One region of the Peribacillus sp. NPDC096379 genome, then DNA from elsewhere that is predicted to be linked to it. Evidence: riboswitches for the same ligand, from Rfam matches in the RefSeq annotation. Region 1 holds a riboswitch; each other region holds the start of a gene.
What was found. Region 1 has a riboswitch for glycine ahead of glyA (serine hydroxymethyltransferase). Riboswitches for the same ligand answer to the same signal wherever they lie in the genome.
Positions count from the first base shown of each region.

Region 2: another riboswitch for glycine. It lies ahead of ACIQZI_RS15320 (MFS transporter); the one in region 1 lies ahead of glyA (serine hydroxymethyltransferase).
Region 3: another riboswitch for glycine. It lies ahead of gcvT (glycine cleavage system aminomethyltransferase GcvT); the one in region 1 lies ahead of glyA (serine hydroxymethyltransferase).
Region 4: another riboswitch for glycine. It lies ahead of ACIQZI_RS15290 (MFS transporter); the one in region 1 lies ahead of glyA (serine hydroxymethyltransferase).

Region 1 covers NZ_JBIWFD010000005.1:71,652-76,470, reverse strand. The annotation lists gene ACIQZI_RS19890 (amino acid permease) at 1-1,195, shown strand, start outside; glycine riboswitch at 1,553-1,655, shown strand; gene glyA (serine hydroxymethyltransferase) at 1,918-3,168, shown strand; gene ACIQZI_RS19880 (serine dehydratase beta chain) at 3,184-3,696, shown strand; gene sdaAA (L-serine ammonia-lyase, iron-sulfur-dependent, subunit alpha) at 3,696-4,577, shown strand; gene gcvT (glycine cleavage system aminomethyltransferase GcvT) at 4,591-4,819, shown strand, end outside.
Region 2 covers NZ_JBIWFD010000003.1:253,792-258,610, reverse strand. The annotation lists gene ACIQZI_RS15335 (aldo/keto reductase) at 1-75, opposite strand, end outside; gene ACIQZI_RS15330 (MFS transporter) at 148-1,359, opposite strand; gene ACIQZI_RS15325 (winged helix-turn-helix transcriptional regulator) at 1,561-1,932, shown strand; glycine riboswitch at 3,140-3,236, shown strand; gene ACIQZI_RS15320 (MFS transporter) at 3,355-4,755, shown strand.
Region 3 covers NZ_JBIWFD010000001.1:1,077,415-1,082,233, reverse strand. The annotation lists gene gcvPB (aminomethyl-transferring glycine dehydrogenase subunit GcvPB) at 1-838, opposite strand, end outside; gene gcvPA (aminomethyl-transferring glycine dehydrogenase subunit GcvPA) at 831-2,180, opposite strand; gene gcvT (glycine cleavage system aminomethyltransferase GcvT) at 2,194-3,303, opposite strand; glycine riboswitch at 3,367-3,453, opposite strand; glycine riboswitch at 3,457-3,544, opposite strand; gene ACIQZI_RS05115 (DEAD/DEAH box helicase) at 3,886-4,819, shown strand, end outside.
Region 4 covers NZ_JBIWFD010000003.1:242,891-247,709, forward strand. The annotation lists gene ACIQZI_RS15285 (ATP-binding protein) at 1-450, shown strand, start outside; gene ACIQZI_RS15290 (MFS transporter) at 857-2,257, opposite strand; glycine riboswitch at 2,466-2,567, opposite strand; gene ACIQZI_RS15295 (APC family permease) at 2,755-4,113, opposite strand; gene ACIQZI_RS15300 (cysteine hydrolase family protein) at 4,130-4,819, opposite strand, start outside.

The DNA of each region.
Region 1 (4,819 bases):
AGAACTACTCCTATCCAATTTGGAATACGACTCTTTTGTTGACTTTGTAAAAGACTATTTAGGGAACATGGCCGCATTTATTACCGGCTGGACTTACTGGTTTTGCTGGATTTCAATCGCAATGGCCGACTTAACAGCAGTTGGTCTCTATACCCAATATTGGCTTCCTGATGTACCACAGTGGATGCCGGGATTAATTGCACTTGTCATTTTGCTCATGATGAACCTTGCAACCGTAAAACTTTTTGGCGAAATGGAATTCTGGTTCGCATTAATTAAAGTCATCGCGATTTTAGCACTCATTGTGATCGGTATTTTCATGATTATTAAAGGCTTTTCCACGAATTCAGGCGCATCCAGCTTCACGAATCTATGGAGCCACGGAGGCATGTTCCCAAATGGCATAAATGGCTTTATCCTTTCATTCCAGATGGTCGTATTTGCGTTTGTTGGCATTGAACTTGTAGGACTTACAGCAGGTGAAACAGAAAATCCAGAAAAGGTGATCCCACAAGCAATCAACAATATCCCGATTCGGATTATCATTTTCTACCTTGGCGCACTTATTGTCATCATGAGTATTTATCCGTGGAATGCCATCAATCCAATGGAAAGCCCATTTGTCCAAGTCTTCGTGGCAGTTGGAATCGCAGCAGCTGCTGGTATTGTCAATTTTGTCGTCCTAACATCCGCAGCTTCAGCATGTAACAGCGCTATTTTCAGTACAAGCCGGATGGTATACTCCCTTGCCAATGATAAAAATGCACCTATACCATTTACAAAACTTACTTCTCGTAAAGTACCTTCCAATGCATTATTCTTTTCAACTGTTGTCATTCTAATAGCCGTTGTTTTGAATTATGTCATGCCAGAAGGCGTATTTACGCTGATTACAAGTATTTCTACGGTATGTTTCATCTTTATTTGGGGAATTACTGTCATCAGCCATTTGAAGTACCGCAAAACAAGACCAGATCTAGCGAAAGTGAACAAATTTAAATTGCCACTATATCCATTTTCCAATTACTTGATCCTTACTTTCCTAGCGTTCGTTCTTGTCGTACTTGCACTTGCGGAAGATACTCGAGTTGCTTTGTTCATAACTCCTGTTTGGTTTATTTTGCTGATTACGATCTATAAGATGCGGAAACCAAAGGGGGATCATGTTGATCAAAGAAAAACAGTGGGAAATTAAGAGGGAACGGACAAAAATCCCGCCCGTGTCCTATAAATGAAATAAGAGCAAAAAAGCCTGTGTTAATCATCTGAGGCCACTGAAAAAGTCCTTTTAAAGCTAACGACCTACTCTATATAGGTTGTTAGCTTCTTCTATTGTCTGTATATTAATAAAAATCTTCGCTACTTTCAAAATGAGTTACTTTTTCAGTGCGTTCTGATCATCTATATAGGTTTTTTGATCGTATTCGTTTCGATTCAACTACCCACGCTTTTAGTCAACCAAATCTAAATAAATGTTAGCGTTTACAAAATAACCTTGACAGATCTACCTTATGCAACTATTCTGAATATAACAGTAACTAAATATGAGCGAATGACGGTTGTGGGAGAGTGCAATGTAACAAGCCACCGAAGGAGCAAGTTCCAAAAAGACCCTTGGAGCAAATCTCTCAGGTAGATGGAACCACAATCGGACGCACCTCTGGAGAGCGCGTATAAGTAGTACGCCACCAAAGGGGAACGACTCTATGAATCATAGGGTTAAACTCTCAGGTAAAAGGACAGGGAAGGGTAGAGAAAGTCACGCTACCCTTTTCTGTCCTTTTTTGCGTGCAAAAACGGGAGCGTATCTCCACAGTTTTCTCAGAAAAGAAGAGTGATAGTGAGAGAGTGGTTTCACTAGCTAAGTTGAAAGGATTCGAACATGGTGTCGTACAAAAAAATTGAGGGGGAGTATATATGAGTTTACAGCAAAATGATTCTATTATTTTTGGAGCGATTGAAAAGGAACGAGAGCGCCAACTTCAAACACTTGAGTTAATCGCATCAGAAAATATTGTAAGCGAAGATGTATTAGAAGCGATGGGAAGCGTGATGACGAATAAATATGCAGAAGGGTATCCAGGAAAGCGTTATTATGGCGGGTGTGAATTTGTTGACGTGGCAGAACAAACAGCGATCGAGCGCGTAACGGAGCTATTTGGCGCTAAATATGCCAATGTTCAGCCACACTCAGGAGCACAAGCAAATTTTGCCGTTTTCTTCGCACTGCTTCAGCCTGGAGATAAAGTAATGGGAATGAACCTTTCACATGGTGGACATTTAACACATGGAAGCCCTGTTAGTGTTTCAGGAAAATGGTTTGACATTGTATCTTATGGTGTGAGGGAAGATACGCAAGTCATTGATTACGATGAATTAGAAGAGATCGCCAAGAAAGAAAAACCGAAATTGATTATTGCAGGGACAAGTGCTTATCCAAGAACGATCGACTTTGCTCGCTTTAGAAAAATTGCTGATCAAGTCGGGGCAAAACTTATGGTCGATATGGCGCATATTGCAGGACTAGTAGCAGCTGGACTTCATCCATCTCCAATTCCATATGCCGATGTTGTGACAAGTACGACACATAAAACATTGCGTGGCCCGCGTGGCGGTATCATCTTAACAAATGATGAAGAGATGATTAAAGCGGTTAATAAATCGATATTCCCTGGTATTCAAGGTGGACCACTGATGCATATCATTGCTGCAAAAGCGGTTGCTTTCAGAGAAGCTTTACAACCAAGTTTTAAAGAGTATGCCAACCAAGTTATTGACAATGCGGCAATACTTGGCGAAACCTTAAAGAATGAAGGAGCGGCCCTCGTTTCTGGTGGAACAGATAATCATATTGTCCTATTAGATTTACGTCCATGGAATTTAACTGGAAAAGAAGCCGAGAAATTATTAGAAGAAGTGGGCATTACCGTAAATAAAAATACGATTCCGTTTGATCCAGAGAAACCATTTGTTACGAGTGGAATCCGTATCGGAACAGCTGCGTTAACAACGCGTGGCATGAAACAAGAAGAAATGGTGAAAATCGGAAAAGTGATCGCGGACGTTTTAACAAATAAAGGCGATGAAGCCGTTCTTGAAAAAGCAAAAGTAACAACTAAAGCGATTTGTAGTGCGTATCCGTTATTTCAACAAGCAGTAACGGTGTAAGAAAGGGGGAGAATCATGGAATTTCAAAGTTGTTTTGACATAATCGGCCCAATCATGGTCGGACCGTCGAGTTCTCATACAGCTGGTGTTGTATCGATTGGAAAATTTATTTATGAACTGTTAGGAGATTATCCCCAAGAGACCAACATTGTATTTTATGATTCGTTTGCTGAAACCTACCAAGGACATGGAACAGATAAAGCACTTCTTGGTGGATTACTCGGGATGAATACCGATGATTCCGAAATCAAATACGCATTGGAAAAAGCAAAAGAATGTGGTATGCAGTACCAGTTTGAATTCGAAAACATTTGCGAGTATATGGACCACCCAAATACAACCATTGTAACAGCAAAACGTGATGATCATGTTGTCACGGTTGGTGGTGTATCACTCGGAGGTGGCCTATCGAAGATCTTTATGATTGATGATGAGATGGTATCGATTCGTCTTAGCGCTGGAGATGATTTTTCGATCCTTGCGAAACCTTATCAACGGAAAGAGAAAGTATTGGTGAAGGCGATATGATGGAAATTCAGTCTATGAAAGAGCTTATAGAAGCTTGTGAACGGGAAAAAAAGTCCATTAGTGAAATGATGTTAATGGTGGAAGCAAAAAAGTCAGGAAGAGACGAAGATACGATTATTCGCATGATGGAAGAGCGATTGATCAAAATGAAAGAAGCAGTGGATAGTGGGATTAAAGATGCTTCCACGGCGCCAAGTGGGATTTCTGGCGGTGATGCCGTGAAGATGTCTGAATACGTTCGGCAAGGTAAATCCCTATCAGGCAATTATATAAGCAATGCTATGAGCTATTCATTAGCCACTTCTGAAAATAATGCCAGAATGGGCGTCATTGTGGCAACGCCAACTGCTGGAGCAGCAGGGATTTTACCTGGCGTATTATTTTCGCTTCATAAAAATGATGGCACACCTTATAAAGAGTTAGTGAAGGGCTTGTTTACGGCAAGTATGCTAGGGCTTGTCATTGCGAACCGCTCGTTCATCTCAGGAGCAGCTGGAGGCTGTCAAGCAGAGGTCGGGTCTGCAACAGCGATGGCAGCTGGAACAATCGTTGAGTTAAAAGGTGGGACACCACAACAAGTCGTGAATGCAACCGCTATTGCGATGAAGTCCCTTTTAGGCTTAGTTTGCGATCCGGTCGGAGGGCTTGTTGAAGTTCCTTGCATCAAACGGAATGTAATCGGTACTTCCATTGCCTTTTCAGCGGCTGATATGTCCCTTGCTGGTGTTGAGAGTCGGATTCCGTGTGATGAAGTCATTGAAGCGATGTATAAAGTTGGAAAGGATATGCCGCGGACGCTTCGGGAAACCGCTCTTGGTGGGCTAGCGATGACCGAAACGGGTAAAGAGGTAAAAGAACGTCTATTTTGCAGAAAATCTTAATCGGGGGTAAATCATGAGTACAGAAACAGCATTAAAGCAAACACCACTTTTTGAAACATATGGAAAATATGGAGCGAAAGTGATTGATTTTGGTGGTTGGGCTTTGCCCGTTCAGTTCTCAAGCATTTTAGAAGAACATGAAGCGGTACGTACAGAATCAGGCCTTTTTGATGTCTCTCATATGGGGGAAGTACTTGTAGAAGGAAAAGATGCATGTGCTTATATCAATCATCTTGTAACGA
Region 2 (4,819 bases), on a different contig from region 1:
AAACACCCCAATTCCAAACCAAGGCATTTTTACACCATTATGCAAAGTAGTTGTATCTTGTATGTTTTTAATCATTATAAATAACCTCCAATTATTATTATGAGAAATGAGATCGTTCTATATTTGGTGATTTCACACATTTATTACTTAGGAAACCACCTCCTTCAATATATCCCTTTTTTGGTCTTTTCCTTCAAGAGATGCACTCCAACCTGCAAGGATGGCAGCCATCAGTACCATAAGTGCTCCTACCCAAGAGGTGTGAATCAGTCCAATAGAGTCTGTGATAATACCACCTAAGTAGGATCCAATTGCAATTCCGGCGTTAAACGCAGCAATATTAATGGCCGATGCCACATCTACTCCAGTAGGTACAAATCGTTCTGCTAACATGACCACATACACTTGTAATCCCGGCACATTCATAAAAGCTAGAACCCCCATTAAGAAAATGGTAATCAATCCTGCTATTTTAAATGGCGCCGTAAACATCAGAATAAATAGTATCACCGCTTGTACAATAAACATGTAAAATAATGCCCTAATCGGATTGTGATTAGACAGCTTTCCACCTACCATGTTGCCAATAGCGATCGCAATACCATATACAAGAAGAATCACAGCAACTGTTCCTTCTTTAAAGCCTGTTATGTCCTGTAACATGGGAGATAGATAAGTAAAGACAACGAATGTTCCTCCATATCCTAAGGCAGTAATCATAAATAAAAGTAATAAGCGACCATTTGTCACTAATTTGAACTGATCACGAAACGTTGTACGAGTCCCTTTTCGTAAACTAGATGGAACTAGGATACTATTCGCGATTAAGGCAATAATTCCAACTATAATAATGATGATAAAGGCCATTCTCCAACCAAATTGTTGTCCCATAAATGTTCCCAATGGTACACCTGTTACAGTGGCTACCGTGAGTCCTGTAAACATAATGGATATAGCACTAGCTCTTCTGTTTTCTGGTACTAAATCTGCTGCAATGGTAGAGCCAATGGACATAAAAACTCCATGTGAAAAGGCAGAAATGACACGAGCAATAAGTAACACACCAATGCTTGTCGCACTAGCAGCAATACTATTGCCTATAATAAAAATAACCATAATCCAAAGTAGTAATGATTTTCGTGACATACTAGAAGTAATCGATGTTAGAATCGGTGCCCCAACTGTTACTCCTAATGCATATAAGGAAACGGTTAAGCCTGCTGTCGTAACAGATATTTGTAAATCATTCGCTATTAATGGTAATAGACCTACACTGATAAATTCTGTTGTTCCTATTGCAAATGCACTTATAGCTAAGGCTAATAGCGCTAATGTACTTTGTTTTTTATCTAAAGACATTTTTCTCCTCCTTAATAATTTGGTCATGGATGAACGATCTTGTTTTAAGTAAACTAAAAAAATAATTACATTAAAACTCAACCGATAAATGCTATTATGATACATATGAAATCATTAGAGAAGTACGTACTTAAAAGTACTATAGGAACCTAAAGGTGCTATAGGCACTTTTAAGTTCCTATACATGTGGAGGAATTATATATGAAGAAAAAGAAATACAATATTTCAGTAGAGGCGACACTTGAAGTGATAGGGGGAAAGTGGAAATGTGTAATTCTATGTCATCTAACACACGGTAAGAAACGAACAAGTGAATTGAAACGTCTTATGCCTGATATTACACAGAAGATGTTAACTCAACAATTACGTGAATTAGAGGTAGATGGAGTCATTAATAGAATTGTTTATAATCAAATTCCTCCAAAAGTGGAGTATGAGCTAAGTGAATATGGCTGGAGCTTACAAGGTATCTTAAATTCGCTTTGCAATTGGGGAGAAAAACATATTATCAAAGTGTATGGCGATACATTGGATGTCTTGGAAGAGAACGTTCTAAATGAACATCTAAAATAATGAACGAGGGAATTTGAAAAGATTTCTTAACAATTCTATATAAGCACCCGATTGATGCTGTATCAGAATTGTTGCTTGCTTTGCTATCCTACTCCTCTATGGTTCAGGAACGATCCTGATAAAAACATGTTTCGAAAAGTTGAAAAATAACATTGTCTAAATTGAAGAAAATAAATAGGTTTTTTTCAGTTATAGATAAAGTCTTTAATAAGCAAGAAGGAGATTGGACGTATCCAGCCTCCTTTATTTTCTATAGGTAAGAGATCATAGATGTACTCCTCTAATTACGATCAGAGGAGTTATCTGTTTTGTTTATTGTTTTTAAGGAAGCATAAAAACGGCTGGTATTGAAAATGGAAATAGTACATTATTAGGATATTTTAGGTGGCAACTAGGGGGAGACTTTCAGAGCGTTACCTCCTCATTCGACTCCTTGACATACCCCTTCATTTGCTAAATAATTTGCTGCAACATAACCTGCTAACAAGGACAATATCCCATCACGAAAGTTTTAAGGGATTATTAGAAAGTAAACCGAAAGTTACTAAAAACTAAGATTAGTGAAAAGGGGAGAATCATGGGAACGGTTAGCCAATTCCTTCGGCTGAATTATCTGAATAATCGATAGTTTAGGTGGTCTGTTACCATCTGAAAGATCCTTTTTCACAGCAATGCTCCCATAACCTCTTTATTGAGTGCTATTTTATATACAAAACGAATATGGCGTTATCACGCCACCATTTACTATAAATATAAAGGATTAGTCGTGTACCACGCTACACCCACCTAATCACAATGGTGGCGGTGAGGAGCCGGATTTTGGGTGCTTTCAAGGTACAATGAGTAGACCTGCTAAGTAGAGTGGCTATATTAATAAGTCGTGAAGCCCCGCCCCATGTCCTTCATACAAGAGGAGAAGCAGATCACTGTAAAGCTCTCCATTTCATTCATATTAATACCTTCCGTGAAACGTCTTGTGAAACGAATGTTTTTGGGCGTCAAAGTGACAGTAGTTTTTGAAAGCGTTTTCGATTTTAGTTGACATGATCGACTTTCAGAATTATTCTATAAATATATAATAATTCTGAAAATACAGAAAATATAAGATGGATGAAAGTTGCAGGAGAGTGTTTAGTATAAGCCACCGAAGGAGCAAACTTCAATAAGACCCTTGAAGCGAATCTCTCAGGTAGAAGAAACTGCAACTGGACACATCTCTGGAGAGAGCGTATGAATCGATACGCCACCAAAGGGGAAAGGCTCTATTGAGCTAAACTCTCAGGTAAAAGGACAGAGAAGGGCAGAGAAAAACAGAATGTTTTTCTCTGCCCTTTTTTGTTGTGCCTGCAATTTACACGATCATCATCACTGAAGAGACATAGTTAGTTTAATGGATATTTAACCAAAAAGGAGAGGTTTACCATGAAAACAAGCTATAAAGGTAATAATAGAATGATGACGGGGATTGTGTTTGGGGTGCTTACTTATTGGCTTTTCTCACAGTCACTAATAAATGTGATGCCGGAAGTTCAGTTAGATATGGGAATTTCATTGGGACTTTTGAATACAGCCATTAGTTTATCCGGTTTATTTTCAGGCATGTTTATTGTAGCAGCTGGAGGAATATCTGATCGAATTGGACGTAAGAAAATTACGACTATTGGTTTACTATTAAATATAATTGGTTCACTTTGCCTCGTCTTTGCACAGGAGACGGTCCTCTTAATGATTGGGCGTGTGATTCAAGGCTTCTCGGCAGCATGTATTATGCCTGCGACGATTGCTTTGGTGAAAACCTATTTTGACGGTGCTGATCGACAAAGGGCCTTAAGTTACTGGTCTTTTGGATCTTGGGGCGGCATGGGCATTTGTTCGTTTGCTGGAGGTTTAATTGCTACGTCTTTGGGATGGCGTTGGATCTTTATTTTTTCCATCATCTTCACATTGCTATCTATGTTCTTAATTAAAAATGTACCAGAGAGTAAAGCAGAACAAAGCCATGCATCAAAATTTGATTTTTCTGGCTTTGTTATCTTTCTCCTAGTGATGGTCGCTTTAAATGTTGTCATTACACGTGGAGAGGACTTCGGTTGGACAAGCCCCATTTCGTTAACGTTAATGGCTGTCACTATCATAGGAGGTTGGGTATTTTTAAACGTTGTAAAAGGAAAATCTAACGGATTTATCGATCTTTCTTTATTTAAAAATAACTATTTTACTGGGGCTACGGTGTCAAACTTTTTACTGAGTGCTGTAGCGGGAGCACTTATTGTTGCCAATACCTATGTCCAAATGGCAAGAGGATACAGTTCTTTTCAATCTGGATTATTATCTATTGGCAATTTAGTTGCTGTATTAGTGATGATTCGTGTGGGTGAAAAAGTATTACAACGAAATGGTCCAAGAAAACCGATGATCTTAGCTTGTCTTTTAGTGATGGCTGGAATTATGTTAATGACCTTAACAATCTTACCAAATGCGATTTATTCGGTTGTTGTTTTTATTGGTTTTACCGTGTATGGGATTGGACTTGGCCTTTATGCGACACCATCTATAGATACAGCCGTAGACAATGTTCCGACAGCAAAGGCAGGAGAGGCAGCAGGTATTTATAAAATGACTAGTACACTTGGCAGCTCATTCGGTTTAGCGATATCTGTGACTGTTTATAGTGTAGTTGAAAAGGCTGGAAATATGGAAGCGGCTGCAAGTATAGGGTTGCTGGTAAATGTTATTTTTGCTGGACTAGCTTTACTAGCTATAGTAGTTGCGATTCCAAAAGAAGGTGTCAAGAAATCAATAAAAGGGAGGAAGGCTTCTTGAACTACATTGAGTCATGTACCATAAAGAAAGATAATGGGGAAGAAAAAATTGTAGGAATAGAAGT
Region 3 (4,819 bases), on a different contig from region 1:
CATGTGGTCCAGTAAACGTTTTGTGCAGATTTAAATGCACAACATCAAAGCCCATATCACCGGGACGCGCTTTGGAAAGTACAGCATTTAAGTTCGCACCATCGTAATACAGTTTTCCACCTGCATCATGGACAACTTTAGCCATTTCTAAAATATTTTCTTCAAACAATCCTAATGTATTTGGATTCGTTAGCATGAGTGCTGCTGTATCATCACCTACTACGCGTTTTAAATCCTCAAGATCAACCAAACCGAATTCATCGGATTTGACTGTGATCGTTTCAAACCCAGCAACAGTTGCAGAAGCTGGATTTGTTCCATGGGCAGAATCCGGGACAATGACTTTCGTACGTTTCGTATCTCCGTTTGCTTCATGGTACGCGCGAATCATCATTAACCCAGTCCACTCACCATGTGCTCCTGCAGCTGGTTGTAGTGTGACTTGATCCATCCCCGTAATTTCCACAAGATGTTCTTGAAGATCATACATGAGCTCAAGTGCACCTTGCACAGTGCTGGCATCTTGAAGTGGGTGAATATGGGCGAAACCGGCAATTCGAGCTACATTTTCGTTAATTTTAGGATTATATTTCATCGTACAAGAACCGAGTGGATAAAAACCTGAATCCACACCGTGATTACGATGCGAAAGTGCTGTGTAATGACGCATAATATCAAGCTCAGATACTTCTGGCAATTCCGCTTCCTCAACGCGAATATAGTCAGTTGGAAGCAGTTCTTCAAGTGAGATAGCTTCTACGTCCATTTCTGGTAGACTATAACCGATGCGTCCTTCGGTACTCATTTCAAAAACTAATGGTTGATCCTGATTATTCATGGCTATCCCCCAATTCTTGTACAAATGCATCAATTTCTTCTTTTGTTCTCAACTCTGTCACGGCTACAAGCATGTGATCTTGAAGTTCTGGGTACGTTAAACCTAGATGATAGCCGCCAATTATGTCTTTCGCAAACAATTGATCATTGATTTCACGATACGATGCTGGAAGCTTAATCACGAATTCGTTAAACGAAGGACCTTCGAACACGACTTCGATTCCTTTAGCTTGTAAAGCTTTTTTCGCATAATGAGCTTTTTGGATGTTTTGTACAGCCATTTCCTTTACACCCTTTTTCCCGAGTGCTGTCATAGCTACGGAAGCAGCGAGAGCATTTAGTGCCTGGTTCGAACAAATATTAGAAGTTGCTTTATCACGACGAATATGCTGTTCTCGAGCTTGAAGCGTTAATACAAAGCCACGTTTGCCATCTTCATCAACGGTCTGCCCGACAAGTCTACCTGGTACTTTACGCAATAATTTATTCGTTACTGCAAAATAGCCGCAATGTGGTCCACCAAATGCTGCAGGAATTCCAAATGGTTGAGCATCTCCAGCAACAATATCTGCGCCTAGTTTTCCAGGTGGGGTTAAGGCGCCTAACGCTAAGGGATTACTTGAGACAATAAACATCGCTTTTTGTTCATGAACGATTTTTTCAATCTCCTTTAAAGGTTCAATACGCCCAAAGAAATTTGGATATTGAACGATGACTCCTGCAATATCGTCGCTGATTAATTCTTGCAGTGCATCCAAATCGGTTACACCATCAAGATGTGGAATTTCCACTACTTCAACACGCTGTCCCAACGCATACGACTTTACAACATCACGGGACTCAGGATGAACCGTACTAGAAATCAAGATTTTCTTACGTTTTGTATGCCCGCTACTTAGCATCGCTGCCTCAGCAAGAGCAGTTCCACCATCATACATAGAAGAATTGGCAACATCCATGCCAGTCAATTCACAAATCATCGTTTGAAATTCAAAGATTGCTTGGAGCTCTCCTTGAGAAATTTCCGGCTGATAAGGGGTATACGCTGTATAAAACTCAGAACGAGAAATCACATGGTCAACGATAATTGGTTGATAATGATCGTATACACCAGCACCTAGAAAAGAAGCATAGCGCTTTGCATCGGCGTTTTTCCCAGCCAATTTAGTAAGCTCTTTTAAAAGAGCTGGTTCTGATTTAGCAGGTTTAATCTTGTATTCACCTTGGAAACGTACGCTCTGTGGAATATCACTGAATAGCTCATCTATAGTAGGAACTCCAATTGCGGCTAACATTTCCTTTTGATCTTGGTCAGTCATCGGTAAATAGCGATGTTTAGTCATGAATTTCTCCCCCTCATCCTCTTGGTCGTTTATAAAATGGTGTCTTAGCCACTATGGCTTTCACGCGCTTGGAACGGATTTCAACTTCAACTTCTGTTCCAATTCCCGTATACTCTTTTTTCAATAAGGCAAGACCTACGTTTTTCTTCAATGTCGGCGATTGTGTCCCAGTTGTCACTTCGCCAATCAATTCAGAACCATAGTAAACAGAATAACCATGACGTGGTATGCCGCGTTCCATCATTTCGATGCCGACAAGCTTGCGCGGTGCACCATGTTCTTTTTGCTCGGCAAGAACAGACTTGCCGATGAAATCAGCCTCTTTGTCAACTTTAACCGCAAAACCAATTCCCGCTTCAATTGGCGAAATATTAGGTGTTAACTCTTGACCGTATAACGGGAGCTTCGCCTCGAACCGAAGCGTATCACGAGCACCTAGACCGATTGGTTGAACGCCTTCATCCTTACCTGCTTTGAGAATCGCTTTCCAGAGTATTTTTGCGTCTTCGTTATTACAATACACTTCAAAGCCATCTTCCCCTGTATACCCTGTGCGTGATACGACGAGAGCCGTGACTCCATTAAGTTCCATATTTTCTTTGAAAGTAAAAAAGTCAATCTCACTCAAATTTGTGTTTACAGCTAATTTCTGAAGGACTTTTTCAGCAGCTGGACCTTGAAGAGCAAGCAAAGCAACTTCATTTGAGATATTTGTCAGTTCAACATCTTTAATCAAGTGATCGTGCAGCCAATTGAAATCCTTCTCAATATTGCCAGCATTCACGACTAATAAATAGTCATTTTTCGCTTTCTTGTAAATAATTAAATCATCGACAACTCCACCATTTTCATAGCACAATGCGGCATATTGCGCATGCCCTACTTCAAGCTTGAGAATATCGTTCGTAATCATTCTTTGTAAAAAGTCCGTGCTTCCTTCACCTTTTACAACAAACTCCCCCATATGAGAGACATCGAACAAGCCTGCTTTTGTACGTACTGCTTCATGTTCTTCTTTAATGCTAGAAAATTGGACTGGTAGCTCCCAGCCACCAAAGTCAATCGTTTTACCACCATAATCTGCGTAAATAGTAAATAACGGCGTCCTTTTTAATTCAGTCATACTACGCCTCCTCACATTTTTTTGGGCATAAAAAAAGACAGAGAAGCTCCTCTTGAGCTATTTCTCTGTCCTGAAACCTGAAAGTTTACCTTTAAAAGGCTTTCCCCTTTGGTGGTCTTAAAAGCTTACGCCTTTAGACACTCTCCAGAGTTGCGTCCAACAAGGGTTCTTTTGCCTGAGAGATTCGCTGCTAAGCTTGCTCCTTCGGCGCTACAAATGTAGTCTCTCCCCCAGCCTTCATCCGCATATAATATTGTCTTTTTTGAACATACTATGTAAATAAGGGTTGAACAACTAAAACGGACTTTGCCGACTTTACACAATCTTTATTTCACAGAAAAAGAGGCTACTTTCACCAAACACCTAGAATTCTGTTACTACTATAGTAAATCAAACAGTGGAAGTCTTTCAAATAAAAATCATATTTATTAATAGAAAATTTCAAAATTTATTCGTTACGTTCATACTACCATTAATAATGCTTGAATCGCAATCATCTTTTCACAAAAACCAAACTTTTTTTATATTTATCACCTTAATGTTCGTGTATTAGGTTTTTATATTTAGAAAGGAGCAATATTTATGCAAATTCGAATCAAATTTGACGATGAATGGTCAGAAGAATTTTTAGATAAAGTGGAGAATGATGGTCCTTGGGCGAATTGGGAGCTGTATAAACTTGCAGTTCAAGCGGAAAAGCATCTGGCCATTCCAGAATTTGAAGGACTGCAAGCACCTCATCATCTTAATCAGCTAACACCACTCCCTCATCAACTTGAAGCTGCCCGACAAGTCGTCGAGACTATGAATGGCAAAGCAATTTTGGCTGATGAAGTAGGTCTTGGAAAAACAATCGAAGCTGGCTTAATTATTAAAGAATATATGATTCGCGGTCTCGTGAAAAAAGTCCTGATTCTCGTTCCTGCTTCACTCGTTTCCCAATGGGCGTTTGAGCTAAATACAAAATTTCATATCCCCGCTGTTGTTCAGAGAAAAAGCTATGTATGGGATTCATGCGATTGTATCGTATCATCCATAGATACAGCGAAGCGTAATCCACATAGAGACATCATTTTTAAGCAAGAATACGATTTAATCATTATTGACGAGGCTCATAAATTAAAAAATAATAAAACGAAAAACTACGAATTTGTTCAAAGTTTGAAAAAGAAATTCTGCCTTCTCTTAACTGCTACACCTATTCAAAATAAGGTAGAAGAAATCTTTCATCTTGTTTCTCTTCTTAAACCTGGACATTTAGGAAATGCAGCTCTTTTTTCTGAAAAGTATAAAGGAAAAGGCCGCACCATCTATGAAGATGAACATCTTAAGGAGCTTGTTAATACGGTTATGATTCGAAACCGCCGTGCCGATACTGGAATCGAGTGGACGAAACGTCATGTTGAAACAATTATAATTAAATTCTCACCTACTGAGCAGGCTTTATATGACGCTGTAGCTGCGTTCCGATCGCAATCTGAAGGAGCGGGAAGTGCATTTTCAAGCCTAACCCTCC
Region 4 (4,819 bases), on a different contig from region 1:
AAAATAATGGAAATTGTGAATGTGAAAGATGTGCTTCATAGTGTAACAGATTTACTAAAATCATATGGACTCTTACATGATAATACGATTAATTTAAGTGTGGATGAAGATTGCTATATCTACGCCAACAACATTGAGTATAAACAATTAATGATCAATATTATTAAAAATGCCATTGAAGCCTCAAAAATTGGCGATTCTGTTCTTGTTACGGCGAAAAGAAAAAAGCATTTTGTCGAGATGAAAGTAGCGGACCATGGTTTCGGCATGTCAGAAGTGGAAGTTAAATCTCTCGGTACTCCTTTTTACTCGTTAAAAAGTAATGGAACAGGACTAGGTTTAATGATTTGCTATCATATTACCGAAAAATACAATGGGACCATTGATTTCCAAAGCTCAAAAGGTGAGGGAACAACAGTGACGATCCGCTTTCCATTAAAGAAATCGTAAGGATGTTTTAAACATTTGCAATATAAGATTTCTAGCACTTGATGAGGAAAGAACGTACAGAATTGTGAATAAATTTACTTCCCTAGAAGGAAAGATACACTTTAATCAAAAAAAGTTTGAAGTTAAGTTGTAATACTAATAGGGGCTCCCCATAACGAAAGGGGCAGACCTCGCAATGACTCTAACAGTATTTTACTACTATTTACTGTTTAGAGGGGACGAGGTCAGACCCTTTTGGGATATACTCTTTTTTGATTTCATTTTTATGGTTTACCGTTATTTATGGTACGGTCCACCGTAACACCTCTAAGTGAGATTTACTTTTGATCTTTACTTCTAATATACTTCTATCCTACAATTTTTTCTTCCCCATTATCTTTCTTAATGGTACATGACTCAATGTAGTTTAAGAAGCCTTCCTCTCTTTTATTGATTTCTTGACACCTTCTTTTGGAATCGTAGCTACTATAGCTAGTAAAGCTAGTCCAGCAAAAATAACATTTACCAGCAACCCTATACTTGCGGCCGCTTCCATATTTCCAGCCTTTTCAACTACACTATAAACAGTCACAGATATCGCTAAACCGAATGAGCCACCAAGTGTACTAGACATTTTATAAATACCTGCTGCCTCTCCTGCCTTTGCTTGCGGAACATTGTCTACGGCTGTATCTGTAGATGGTGTTGCATAAAGCCCAAGTCCAATCCCATACACGGTAAAACCAATAAAAACAACAACGGAATAAACCGAATTTGGTAAGATTGTTAAGGTCATTAACATAATTCCAGCCATCACTAAAAGACAAGCTAAGATCATCGGTTTTCTTGGACCATTTCGTTGTAATACTTTTTCACCCACACGAATCATCACTAATACAGCAACTAAATTGCCAAAAGATAGTAACCCAGATTGAAAAGAACTGTATCCTCTTGCCATTTGGACATAGGTATTGGCAACAATAAGTGCTCCCGCTACAGCATTCATTAAAAAGTTTGACACCGTAGCCCCAGTAAAATAGTTATTTTTAAATAAAGAAAGATCGATAAATCCGTTAGATTTTCCTTTTACAACGTTTAAAAATACCCAACCTCCTATGACAGTGACAGCCATTAGCGTTAACGAGATGGGGCTTGTCCAACCGAAGTCTTCTCCACGTGTAATGACAACATTTAAAGCGACCATCACTAGGAGAAAGATAACAAAGCCAGAAAAATCAAATTTTGATGCATGGCTTTGTTCTGCTTTACTCTCTGGTATATCTTTTATTAAAAACATAGATAGCAAAGTGAATATGATGGAAAAAATAAAGATCCAACGCCATCCCAAAGACGTAGCAATTAAACCTCCAGCAAACGAACAAATGCCTGCGCCGCCCCAAGATCCAAAAGACCAGTAGCTTAAGGCTCTTTGTCGATCAGCACCGTCAAAATAGGTTTTCACCAAAGCAATCGTCGCAGGCATAATACATGCTGCCGAGAAGCCTTGAATCACACGCCCAATCATTAAGAGAACTGTCTCCTGTGCAAAGACGAGGCAAAGTGAACCAATTATATTTAATAGTAAGCCAATAGTCGTAATTTTCTTGCGTCCAATTCGATCAGATATTCCTCCAGCTACTACAACAAACATACCTGAAAATAATCCAGATAAACTAATGGCTGTATTCAAAAGACCCAATGAAATTCCCAAATCTAACTGAACTTCCGGTATCACATTTATTAGTGACTGTGAGAAAAGCCAATAAGTAAGCACCCCAAACACAATCCCCGTTATCATTCTGTTATTACCTTTATAGCTTGTTTCCATGGTAAACCTCTCCTTTTGGTTAATATCCATTAAACTAACTATGTCTCTTCAGTGATGATGATCGTGTAAATTGCAGGCACAACAAAGAAGGGCAGAGAAAAACATTCTGTTTTTCTCTGCCCTTCTCTGTCCTTTTACCTGAGAGTTTAGCTCATTGGAGCCTTTCCCCTTTGGTGGCGTATCGATTCATACGCTCTCTCCAGAGGCGTGTCCAGTTGCAGTTTCTTCTACCTGAGAGATTCGCTTCAAGGGTCTTATTGAAGTTTGCTCCTTCGGTGGCTTATACTAAACACTCTCCTGCAACTTTCATCCATCTATATTTTCTATATACTTAGAATAATTATTAAATTATAACACGTTAACCGAAAATAGAAAACGCTTTCATTAATTGTTGTCACCGTGATGCCTCGAAACATAAATAATGTCTCTTAATAAGAGCAAAATAAAAGGCATGAACTCAAGTAATAATACCAAGTTCATGCCATGCAAACTACCAATTACAAATCGATAAGACTCGGAGGTAGCTTTTTAAATCCTTTTGTTGTAATAAGCGCATAGACAACCCCAATTGCGAGCCATATAAAGCCTACTTTTAACGTCGTTGGTGATAAATTAATAAATAAGTAGAAACAGATTAAGAAACCGAGGCCCGGAATTAATAAATAACGGATAAATTTCTTCTCTTTTTTACGGAAATAGTAATACACAATAACAGATAGGTTAACAAACATAAAACCAGTTAAACCGCCAAAGCTCATTAATTCTGCAACAAAATCGATTGATAAGAAAAGGGCTCCGGCAATACTAATGCTGCACATTAATAAAATATTGTAGATCGGTGTTTTATATTTAGGATGTAAATGTGTAAAGAACTTTTTCGGTAGAACTTCATCACGTCCCATGCTAAACATTAAACGTGAAGCACTTGCTTGACCTGTTAAACCAGCTGTAAAAGTTGAAACGATAATCGCTACTGTATAAAGTGTTACAAGCACCGCACCACCTGCTACATTCGCAATATCAAATAATGCTGTATCTGCTGAGCTAAAGTTATTTACATCTGGCCAGACTAGCTGAGCAACATACGCTTGCACGATAAAAATAACGCCACCGATTAAACAAGAAAGAATGGCCGCTTTCCAAATATCATTTTTGGGATTCACTGATTCTTCCGATAAGGTTGTAATCGAGTCAAATCCTAAAAATGAGAAACATGCCATGGCTGCACCTGAAATGATGGCTGACATTACGAATGTTTCGTTATTAAAGAACGGAGTAATCGATACTAAAGCCGATGCACCATCCTCTACCATAATCGCCTTCATACAAAAAACAACGAAGATGACAACAACGATTCCCATAAATAACACTAAAATTTGGTTCGCTTTTGCTGCCACTGCAATTCCGAGAATATTTACAACAGTAATAACTCCAGCAATAATGAATACCCATACCCAATATGGAATGGATGGAATTAATGCATTGGCATAGGAAGCACCAACCATAAAGACGATTAAAGGCACTAATACATAGTCCATAAACATGGCCCAGCCGGCAAAAAAGCCTAAATGCGGATGAATCGCACGTTGTGTATACGTATACGTTGAACCGGAAACCGGGAACGCTGCAGCCATCCTGCCATAGCTATATGCCGAAAACATCATCGCAACCATCGCGATTAAATACGCTAATGGCAACATACCGCCTGTAGACTGTGCTGCAAAACCATATATATAAGCAGGCGCAATGGGCGTCATAAAGGCGATGCCATAAATCACCAAATCCTTCAGTGTTAGAACACGCTTAAAATGAGGAGCTGCACTGTCTTGATTTGCATTACTTTGTCCTTGACTCATTTAAAAAGCTTCCTCTCTATTTTTGAACAACAGTACGTTGTTCAATTTCCTCCGAAATGAATTGAATGGTTTCATCTGTGCTCATCACTTGGCAATAAATTTGATTCATGATCATGATTTCTGCATCATGTAACTCTTTCGTTGCCGCTGCGCAAGCATCTTCTACTAAAATTACTTCAAAACCAGCGTCTGCTAAGCTACGTACAGTTGAGGCAACACATTGGTCTGTTACAACACCTGTACATACAACTGTTTCAATGCCCATATTACGAAGTAAAAATTCATAGTTTGTTCCACTTAAAACACTGTCTGTCGTTTTATTTACCACGATTTCATCTTCTAATGGTTTTAATTCATCTACCATTTCTGCACCTGGATCACCGATTGGTAATAAGATATTATTCCAACCTGGGCGACGTTGTACAGGGGAACGGTCACGTCCATCCTTATGATGACAAGCAATCCGTCCGAAAGTGACTTCTAATTGATTGGCACGGAAAAAGTCTAGTAGTTTTTTATTGTTTGGAATCGCTACGTTATCGATACGATCATAGAAAGATTCCCACTTATCGAACATGCCTTTTTCTCGTGCAACTTGAGCATCCAATCCATCACGGCTAATAAATTGATTTTGCATATCCACGACTAAAAGTGCTGTTTTTGCTGGATCTAATTTCATTTTATCTTCGCCCGTCGGGATAAATTC